Regions from separate parts of the Streptomyces sp. NBC_01520 genome, predicted to be linked through region 2. Evidence: riboswitches for the same ligand, from Rfam matches in the RefSeq annotation. Region 2 holds a riboswitch; each other region holds the start of a gene.
The links. A riboswitch is a leader RNA that binds a small molecule or an ion and turns the genes downstream of it on or off. The one in region 2 is predicted to bind cyclic di-AMP.
Positions count from the first base shown of each region.

Region 1 (3,267 bases), 3.0 Mb from region 2:
GGACTGCGCACACTTCCCGTGGAGTTCGAACCCGGACATCCGGTCGAATGAAGTGACACTCTGTCAACTCTGTGACTTTCACGTGATCTCCGCTGCATCGACTTGTGACACACGTTCGAGTACGGCTAGGTTCACCGTTCGACTCACCCGTCACACGTCAGTCACACGGAAGGCAATCCCATGGGCTCCGCGAACGGCAGACACCGCCGCCCTCGTCAGGCACCCGCCATCGTCGTCGCCGCAGGCGTGACGGGATCGGCCATCGCCATCCCGCTGCTCGGCGCGACCGGCGCGCACGCCGCCGACGCCTCGACCTGGGACCGGGTCGCCGAGTGCGAGAGCGGTGGCATGTGGAGCGCCGACCTCGGTAACGGCTACTACGGCGGCCTGCAGTTCTCGCAGGACGACTGGTCGGCCTACGGCGGCACGGCGTACGCGACCCGCGCTGACCTCGCGAGCCGTTCGCAGCAGATATTGGTCGCGGAGAAGGTGCTGGACGACAAGGGTCCGCAGGCGTGGCCCAGCTGCGCGGTGATCTCCGGACTCGCGCTGGACGGCACGCTGCCGGGCGTCGACCCGGGCGGTGAGCCGTCCGCCGAACCCACGGAATCGGCCACCCCGTCGGACAGGTCCTCGGCCGGAACGCCGGACGGGACGGACAGCAAGAACAAGAGCGACAAGACGGACAAGGCTGACGAAGAAGGCAAGTCCGACGCATCCGAGCCGTCGTCGCCTTCCGCCGCCCCGTCCGCCGAGTCCTCCGAGGCGTCCACCGGCTCGAAGGGCAGTGGTGAGACGGGCGGGAAGCACCGCGGTACGCCGGCCCCCGAGGCGGGCGCCGGGACGGACCTGGAGGACGGGCGCGAGTCCGGCCGGCATGCCTCGCGCGGTGACTCCGAGGCCCGGGAGGGCGCGGAGGCGGGTGCGGACGGGACGTACACCGTCCGTGAGGGCGACAACCTCTGGGCGATCGCCGACGCGCAGGAGCTGCCCGGCGGATGGCCCGCGCTCTACGCGGCCAACAAGGCCGAGCTGGGCTCCGACCCGGATCTGATCCTGCCCGGCCAGAGTCTCGACCTGGGCCTCCAAGCGGACGCGGAGGATGCCGGGACGGACGCGCCGACCGGCGCCGAGGTCACGGTCGGCAACTGATCAAAAACGGGAAAACACCCCAAAATCAGGGGTAGTTCAGAGGCCTATGTCCACTTATGCGTAAGTGAGACATGGGTCTCTTTGCTTGAACTGGCGCACATGGCCCGTCCGCTCGGCCCGCGTTGCCTCCGACCTGCGGAAACGGCCTCACTCTACGAGGCGATAAACGCTGATTGCCAGTTATGTCCATCTTTGAATGTAGGCGTTGCGTGTGTTTACGGTCTGAACCGCTCGCACCGCGGGCACCTTCGACCGTCACGCCGAATCCTGCCGTCGGCCGAAGGGGACAGACGCGTAAAGCGCCGTAGGCAGGAGCGGGGGACCCAGGTAAGTGCCGGACCCGGCCGTCGGAAGACGGGCGAGGGCCGGCTCGGGGTGAAGTCGCCTTCCAGTACGGGCGACCGGGCAACTCACAGGCCCGAACCCGACAGCTCACCTCGTAGGCGTCGGTGAGGAGAACCATGCTGCTTTCGAGCAAGGGCAAGCACCGTCGCCCGTCCAAGGCCGTCCGTATCGCCACCCTGGCCGGCGTCACCGGCGCGGCCGTGGCCGTTCCGCTGATGGGTGCCACCGGCGCCTCCGCCGCCTCCGTCGCCACGTGGGACGCCGTCGCGCAGTGCGAGTCCGGTGGCAACTGGTCCATCAACACCGGCAACGGCTACTACGGCGGCCTGCAGTTCTCGCAGTCCAGCTGGGCGGCCGCCGGCGGCACCCAGTACGCCTCCCGCGCCGACCTGGCCACCAAGGGCCAGCAGATAGCCACCGCCGAGAAGCTCCTCGACCTGCAGGGCCCGGGTGCCTGGGCCTGCGCCGGTGCCGGCGGCCTGACGAACGACGGCGTGGACCCGGGCGTCGACACCGGCTCCGCGCAGACCGAGGCCGAGCCGAAGGCGGCGGCCCAGCCGGAGCGCAAGGCCGAGCAGCCCACCACCCGCAGTGAGACGCGCACGGCCCCCAAGGCCGGGAAGACCGTCACCACCCCGACCGGCGACAAGGTCAAGAAGGGTGACGGCGAGTACAAGGTGAAGGCCGGCGACACCCTCGGCACGATCGCCGAGGCGAAGGACGTCAAGGGCGGCTGGCAGAAGCTGTTCAAGCTGAACGACGACATCGTCGAGGACGCCGACCTGATCTTCCCGGGTCAGCAGCTCCACCTGAAGTAGCAGCCGGATCCCTCCTCCCGGCGGTGCTCCCCGGCCCGGCGCGCTCACCCCCGTGCGCGCCGGGCCGGGGCGTTTCCGGGGGTGCCCGTGAAGGTGACCGTTCAACTGTTGTAGTTACCGGCCAGTAAATTTCTGGACCTTTGCCCGTAATGCGGGCCCTTGGGTCCTTTTTCGTCCCAGGGGACGGGCGGTCGGCCGACGCGGCGGGCCGGGCCGGTTAGGCTCGTGTCGCAAGGCCACAGTGACCCTGCACAACCAGTGTCATATCCCAGAAGGAGATGCCTCGTGCCGTCCATCGACGTCGTCGTAGCCAGGGAAATCCTCGACTCCCGGGGCAACCCCACGGTCGAGGTCGAGGTTGGCCTCGACGACGGCAGCACGGGACGTGCTGCTGTTCCGTCCGGTGCCTCCACCGGTGCGTTCGAGGCCATCGAGCTTCGCGACGGTGACCCCAACCGCTACCAGGGCAAGGGCGTCGAGAAGGCCGTCCTCGCCGTGATCGAGCAGATCGGCCCGGAGCTCGTCGGTTACGACGCCACCGAGCAGCGCCTCATCGACCAGGCGATGTTCGACCTCGACGCGACCGAGAACAAGGGCTCGCTCGGCGCCAACGCCATCCTCGGTGTCTCGCTGGCCGTGGCCCACGCCGCGTCCGAGGCCTCGGACCTCCCGCTCTTCCGCTACCTCGGCGGCCCGAACGCGCACCTGCTGCCCGTTCCGATGATGAACATCCTGAACGGCGGCTCGCACGCCGACTCCAACGTGGACATCCAGGAGTTCATGATCGCGCCGATCGGCGCCGAGTCCTTCTCCGAGGCCCTGCGCTGGGGTGCGGAGATCTACCACACGCTGAAGAAGGTCCTGAAGACCAAGGGCCTGTCCACCGGTCTCGGCGACGAGGGCGGCTTCGCCCCGAACCTCGAGTCCAACCGCGCCGCCCTGGACCTCATCA
Region 1 is NZ_CP109404.1:3,273,531-3,276,797, reverse strand. It holds gene OG524_RS14755 (cytochrome P450) at 1-51, shown strand, start outside; gene OG524_RS14750 (transglycosylase family protein) at 181-1,152, shown strand; cyclic di-AMP (ydaO/yuaA leader) riboswitch at 1,443-1,613, shown strand; gene OG524_RS14745 (transglycosylase family protein) at 1,614-2,315, shown strand; gene eno (phosphopyruvate hydratase) at 2,601-3,267, shown strand, end outside.
Region 1: linked by a shared signal. The riboswitch ahead of OG524_RS14745 (transglycosylase family protein) and the one ahead of OG524_RS28135 (transglycosylase SLT domain-containing protein) in region 2 are both predicted to bind cyclic di-AMP.

Region 2 (3,267 bases):
CTGTGGACCCTGCACGCCCACGGCCGCCAGCGGTTCGGCGAGCTGGAGCGGCGCATCGCCCGGATCACCCCGAAGGTGCTCACCCAACGGCTGCGGCAGCTGGAGCGCGACGGCCTGGTCGTGCGCACGTATCACGCGGAGATCCCGCCCCGGGTCGAGTACGAGATCAGTGAGCTCGGCCGCAGTCTCGCGCCGCTGTTCGCCCGCCTCTCGGAATGGGCCACCGCCAACCTGGGCGAGGTGGAGCGGTCCCGGCACGACTACGACGCCGCCCCGACCCGGTAGCGCGAGAAGGCGGCCGAGGCCCTGCCGGCTCGTCGGACCGCACCCGCGGCAAGCTCGTGCCCCACGTCGGTGACTGACCGCCACCACGCCGGAAACGGCCGACGGGTGGTGCGGGTTCTTCCGAACCCGCACCACCCGTCGGCCGTGCTCCGCTGTCACACGGTGATGTCTCAGTAGGCGCCGAACACGTTGTCGATCGAGCCGTACCGGTCGGCGGCGTAGTTGCACGCGGCCGTGATGTTGGCGACCGGGTCGTAGCTGTCCGTCGACGTACCGGGCACGTGGTAGGCCTGGAAGGTCGGGTCGATCACCTGCAGCAGACCCTTGGACGGGATGCCCGCGGCGGCGTTCGAGTCCCAGTTGTTGATGGCCATCGGGTTGCCCGAGGACTCACGCATGATGTTGCGGTGGATGCCGTCGTAGCTGCCGGGGATGCCGTGCTCGGCCATGACCGCCAGCGACTCCTTGATCCAGCCGTCGAGGTCGTTCGTGTACGTGGCCGGCGCGGCGGCGGGAGCGGCCGCGGGCTCCGCAGCGGGCGCACCCTGCGCGGCGAGCGCGGTGTCGGTGCGGTCCGAGCGATCGGCACGGTCGGCGCCCTGCTCGGCACGGCCGGCGGAACCGGACGTCTCGGATTCGGCCTTGTCCGCCGTTCCGGCCTTCTCCGCCGGCTTGCTCTCGGCCTTCGCGCCGATCGTCAGCTTCAGACCGGCGTGAATGAGGTCGGGGTTTGTGCCGACAGCCTTTCGGTTGTCGTCGTACAGCGCCTTCCAGCCGCCGTCGACGGAATGCTGACGCGCGATCTTGGAAAGGGAATCGCCAATGATCACGGAATAGGTGACGGGCGCGGACTTCTGTGCGGCAATCGCCTTGCCGGACACGGCAGTCGACGTGGCCGCCTTTTCGACGGCGACCGGCTGCGCCGGGGCGGCGAAGGCTCCGGTCGCGCCGATCACGGGGAGGGCGAGAGCAGCTCCGCCCGTGCTCACGGCGATGATGCCGCGGGTCAGCGAACTGGTCCTGGAACTACGGTGCTTACCCATTCCGGGCATGGTGAATTCCTCTCCGCCGCCTGCGAAGTGAGCTGTCGGGTTCGGGCTGGAGATGCCCGGCCGCACGTGAATGCGACTTCACCCCGAGCCGCTCCGGATGCCGGATCGGCGCTTACCTGGGTCCCCCGCTCCTGCCGTACGAGATGTGGTCGGGTTCCCGGACGGCGGCAGGATTCGGCGTTCCATCCGGAGTGAGGGTGACCGTAGGCGAGAAATAGCGAAAGGAACAAGCCCCGAATTGGTGATCACAATTCATCCGCAAGATCGATTCACAGGAATTCATGTAATCCGCCCCACACCCGCGAAGCCAACCTTCGTGGCGCACAAGGGAACCGGTCGACATGTCGATGCGTCCGGGACGCGCGGGAGTGACTCTGGTCACGAGGTCCGAAAAGGGTGATTTGCACTCCGCTGGAACCTCACGGGTCGCACGAAATGGCCTTTTATGGATTACGGGGCGAATCCCCAATAACGCCCTAACTCGGGCATACGGCCCACCGGCGCGCTTCCGGGCATACCGGTGGCAGCCGCGTGGAATCGATCAGCGCATGGCCGACAGCGCGCACCCCGACCCCGAGAGCCCCCGGAACCCACGGAACGCTCAGAGCTCCACGGACCCGCAGGACCCCACGAACCCGCGGATCACCGTCCTGCCCGTCCAGGCCGGTGATCCGCCCTTCCGCATCCTGCAGATCGACGGGGAGACGGCCGGCCGGGCGACCTCGATGACGGACGTGCTGTTCGCGGCGCGGGCGGCCGGCATCACGGTCCACGACCTCGACGACCCGGCGGCGGTCCGGTGGGTGGGCGGCGGCAAGCTCACCTGGAGGCCGCACTGAGCCCGGCACGCGGCACACAGGCCCCGTACGGCACCGCGGCCCGGTGCCGTGGTGCCGGGTGCCTCAGCCGCCCGGCAGTTCGCCTGTCCAGGGGTCGAGGCCGGCCCTGCGGCGGGCCCGCTGGACGACCAGGCTCACGAAAGCGTGCGACTTCCGCCTCCTCACCCTGTCCACGCTGAGGGGCACGGAGTCGAAGCCGCCGGCCAGCAGCCTGCGGAGGAACTCGGCCATCCCGAAGCGGTACAACGCGAAGGTCGGCACGGTGTGCCTGCCGCAGACCACCACGGGCCAGCAGTCGGGGTCCTCGTCCGTCGTCAGCCAGCACAGGATGTCCGACTCGGTGGTCGTTCCCCAGGCGAGCAGCGCACCGGGATCGAGCATCATGTCCGGCCCGGCCGGATCGGCCCAGATCTCGTCGGCCTCCGCCCGCCACACCTCGCGGACGGCACCGGTCCCGTCGGCCATGGCATCGGCCGGGCGGCACCCGTCGGGAGTGTCGGCGGGCAGTGGTCGGTGCACGGCGATCGCGTCGTCGACGGACCCCTCCCCGTAGGCGCCCATGAAGGCCTTGTAGTCGGCGGGGAAGGAGGCGCCCCACCGCGCTTCCGCCACGGCCCAGTCAACCTGCTCGTCGATGCCGTACGTCGTCGGCAGCAGCCGCTCCAGTGCCTCGATGGGCCGGGGGATCACCGGCCGCCCCCTCGCGCGCGTACGCCGCGTAACGCGCGTCCGGGCACCGGAATCCGGCTGCACACGCTCCGTCCCCTCACCTGCGACTCCCCGTCTGTCCTGAGGGAGGACCTGCTCCTCCCTCAGGCCCAGCGACAGGCGTGCCCCGAACATCACACCCACCGGACCGGTCCGGCGGCGGCGGGAGGTGCGAGGGCGCACGTGGCGGTGCCCCGGGCCGACTTCCGGTGACACGGCCGGGCTCCAGACCCGTACGGTGCGCGGTGGCGGCGATCCGCGCCTCGGGCACACCTCCCCCGCGACGACGAGCGGTAGGGCCTCAGGAGGCCGGATCGCGGCACCAGGGTGTCGCCGAGGGGCCGCCCGCGGCCCAGCTGCGCCCTCCCGCGGAGGCCCCGTGG
Region 2 is NZ_CP109404.1:6,224,389-6,227,655, reverse strand. It holds gene OG524_RS28140 (winged helix-turn-helix transcriptional regulator) at 1-285, shown strand, start outside; gene OG524_RS28135 (transglycosylase SLT domain-containing protein) at 456-1,337, opposite strand; cyclic di-AMP (ydaO/yuaA leader) riboswitch at 1,342-1,527, opposite strand; gene OG524_RS28130 (hypothetical protein) at 1,979-2,176, shown strand; gene OG524_RS28125 (SMI1/KNR4 family protein) at 2,240-2,866, opposite strand.

Region 3 (3,267 bases), 1.9 Mb from region 2:
AGCGGGGCCGGAACCGCTGACGGCCTCGGCGGCCACGCGCGCCAGATGTCAGGCGGACGCCTCGGTGAGCTCCGCCAGCTGCTGCCCGGTCAGCCGGGGCAACTGTTCCGCAGGCCCACGGCGGGCCGGGCGGGCCCCACGACGCGGACCGGCAGCCCTGACGTCGGGGGGTGTGCGTCAGGGCTGCCGGGGTTCAGGTGCGCCGAACGGAGGCGCCACGTACGCGGATCGGACCCGCCGTACGGGTGCGGGGGCTCAGACCGTCAGGCCCTTGCCGCGCAGCCAGCTCATCGGGTCGACGGCCGAACCGCCCGCGGTGTGGACCTCCAGGTGGAGGTGGGGACCGGTCGAATTCCCGGTGGAGCCCACGCGGCCGATGGTGTCGCCCGTGCTGACCTTCTGGCCGGCGGTGACGTCCATCGAGGACTGGTGGGAGTACGAGACCTCGGTACCGTCGTCGAGCACGAGGACCGTGTGGTAGCCGTAGGAGCCCGACCAGCCGGCCGACTTCACCGTGCCGCTGTGCACGGCCTTGATCGGCGTACCCGTCGGAGCCGCGAAGTCCAGCCCCGTGTGGTAGCCGGAGGACCACATCGAACCGGCCTGGCCGTAGGTCGTCGTGATCGTGTACGAGGACGTCGGGAGGGCGTAGCTGGCGGCAAGCTTGGCGAGACGCTCGGCCTCCGCCTTCTTCCTCGCCGCCTCTTCCGCCGCCTTCTTCTCGGCTGCGGCGTCGGCCTCGGCCTTGCTCTGCTGCTTCGCGGCCTCGGCCGCTGCCTGCTCGGCGGCGGCTTTCTCCTCCGCGGCCTTGGCCTCGGCGGCGGCGCCGGCCTGCTGCTGCTCGGCCTGCTGGAGGATGCGGGCGCGCAGCGCCTCACCGGCGTCGGTGGCGCCCTGCTCGGCCTCGGCGGCCGTGATCCCGGCGGTGGTGAGCGGGGAGGCGTCGGCGGCCGACCCGGTGTCCGCGTCGGAGTCGTCCGACATGAAAGCGCTCACGCCGGGAAGGGACTTGGCGTCGGGGAGATTGTCCGCGATGGAATCGGGAAGGGAGATGGAGACCGGCGGCTTGCTCTGCGCCGTGGCCATGCCACCCGCACCGACGGCCGCGATGACGCCGACGCCGAGGACGGTGGAGCTACGGGCGAGACCACGCTGCTTGGCTACGCGGTGCCTGCCGCGCACGGGACGTATGGACTCCTCGGTGGGATTCCATTCCTCCCAAGTCCTCTCCTCGCCACCGACGGTGTCGGTCCTGAAGGGTGACGGGGCCTCGGGGGCAGGCTGATTGGACGCCACGTGGGCGCACTCCTTTCCTTCCTTATCGCCTACCGGGTTAGCTGACGGGTTCGGAGCAGGAAGGTCTCCTACGGGCTCCTTCGCCTCTCACGAGACACAGGCGCCCGATTCACCCCATGTAGGTGGTTCCCCGGTTCCCTTGCGGAATTCGGCGCTCGCGCACGGTGCCGCCTCTTGCGACGACTGGGACAACCGCGCTGCGTTATCGAACGTTAATAGACACCGGGGCCCGATTCCAAGCTGTTCCGACTGATCATTCGTCACTCCGGCCTGGACTTTAGGGCAGGAAACAGCACCAAACGGGCGAGTTGAGTATTCCCGGTCCGGTCATCAGTTTCTGACGGTGTGTCAAATGTTATGCGGAGCGGCACGCATCGACTACGGACGGTCGCGACGGGTCATCCTTCGCCCCTCCCCACGATCTTCACCGTCGTCCGCCGCTCCGGCTGTCCCCGCGCGGGCCGGCCGACGGCGAGCAGCGCCAGGTCGTCGGTCGAGTGGCCCCCGGTGTGCAGGCGTACGTCGTCGGTGAGCGCGGAGAGCAGTTCCTCGGGCCCGGGGAAGATCCGGCCGTGCAGCCGCGCGGCCGGATCGTAGAAGACCCCGCCCGCGTCCCGCGCCTCGGTGAGGCCGTCCGTGAACGCCAGGAGCGTCGACCCGGCCGGCAGCTCCCACTCGTCCGAGCGGTCCGGCCACACCCCCAGGTCCATCCCGATGGGCAGCGCGGGCACGGTCGGCGCCAGTACCTGGAGCGCCCCGTCCGCGTGCAGCAGGATCGGCTCGGGATGACCACGGTTGACGATCCGTACCGTGCCGGAACCTGCCGGGATCTCGGCGAGCACAACGGTGACGAACCCCTCCATGGAGTCGAGCCCGCCCCGGCGGCTCCCTTCCCGCGCCAGCGCCCGCTCCAGCCGCTGCGCGACACCCTCCAGCGACAGCTCCTGCTCGGCCGCCTCGCGGAAGGCCCCGATCACCACGGCCACCGCCTCCACGGCGTCCAGCCCCTTGCCCCGGACGTCACCGACGACCAGCCGCACCCCGTGCGGGGTGTCCGCGACGGCGAACAGGTCGCCGCCGACGAACTCGTCCGCCTGCGCCGCCTCGTACCGCGCCGCGACCAGCAGCCCGCCGATCCGGTCGTCCGGGGTGGGCAGCACCGCGCGCATCGCGGTCTCCGCGATGACCCGGGCCGAAGCGAGCTGCTCGTTGCTGCGCCGTACGACGCCGTTGATGGCCAGGGCGAGCACGGAGACCGTGATCACGGTGAGCAGATCGGTGAGCGGCACGACCTCGGTGACCGCACCGTCCGAGAGCCGGATCACGAGAACGGCCAGGACCGCGGCCACACCGGTACGGACCGTGCTGGCCAGCGAGAAGAACGGGGCGGCGATCAGCGGAGCCGCCGCGAAGAGCGGAACGGCGCTCACGGCGGCCGGAGTCACCAGGTCGAAGACGATCCCGCCCCCGATCATCAGGGCCGGCAGCGCACGCACGAACCTCCGGGCACCGATGCCTCCACCGGCTCCGCCCCGTCGGCTGTCCCGCTTCCCCACCTGTGCACTCCTGCCCGGTCCGCCCACGGCTGCGGACGGTACCGCGATCCGCCCGGACCGGACGGAGCCGCGCGTGCGGCGGCTCGTCATCGGCCGAAGGGAGGAGCGCGCCGGAGCCCCGTCCCCCGAAGGTCAGCCGGAGAGCCGGTGCTGCGCGTAGATCGTCAGTGCATCCCGTACGAAGACGGCGGTGCCGTCTCCGTACCGATCGTAGTTCTTCCCGAAGCGCGGATCGGCGACATACATCTCGGCGAGGCCGGTCACGTACGACCGGGTGACCGTCGTGGTGCCCGAGAGCCACGCGCAGTGGCGCCGCGCGATGTCCTGCGCCTCCTCGCCGCCCGCGTCCAGACCGGCCTCCCTGGCCGCCCCGTAGTCCCGCGCGATCGCGTCGTGCACACCCTGGAATTCGGCG
Region 3 is NZ_CP109404.1:4,349,410-4,352,676, reverse strand. It holds gene OG524_RS19690 (M23 family metallopeptidase) at 256-1,296, opposite strand; cyclic di-AMP (ydaO/yuaA leader) riboswitch at 1,308-1,460, opposite strand; gene OG524_RS19685 (PP2C family protein-serine/threonine phosphatase) at 1,695-2,852, opposite strand; gene OG524_RS19680 (MerR family transcriptional regulator) at 2,985-3,267, opposite strand, start outside.
Region 3: linked by a shared signal. The riboswitch ahead of OG524_RS19690 (M23 family metallopeptidase) and the one ahead of OG524_RS28135 (transglycosylase SLT domain-containing protein) in region 2 are both predicted to bind cyclic di-AMP.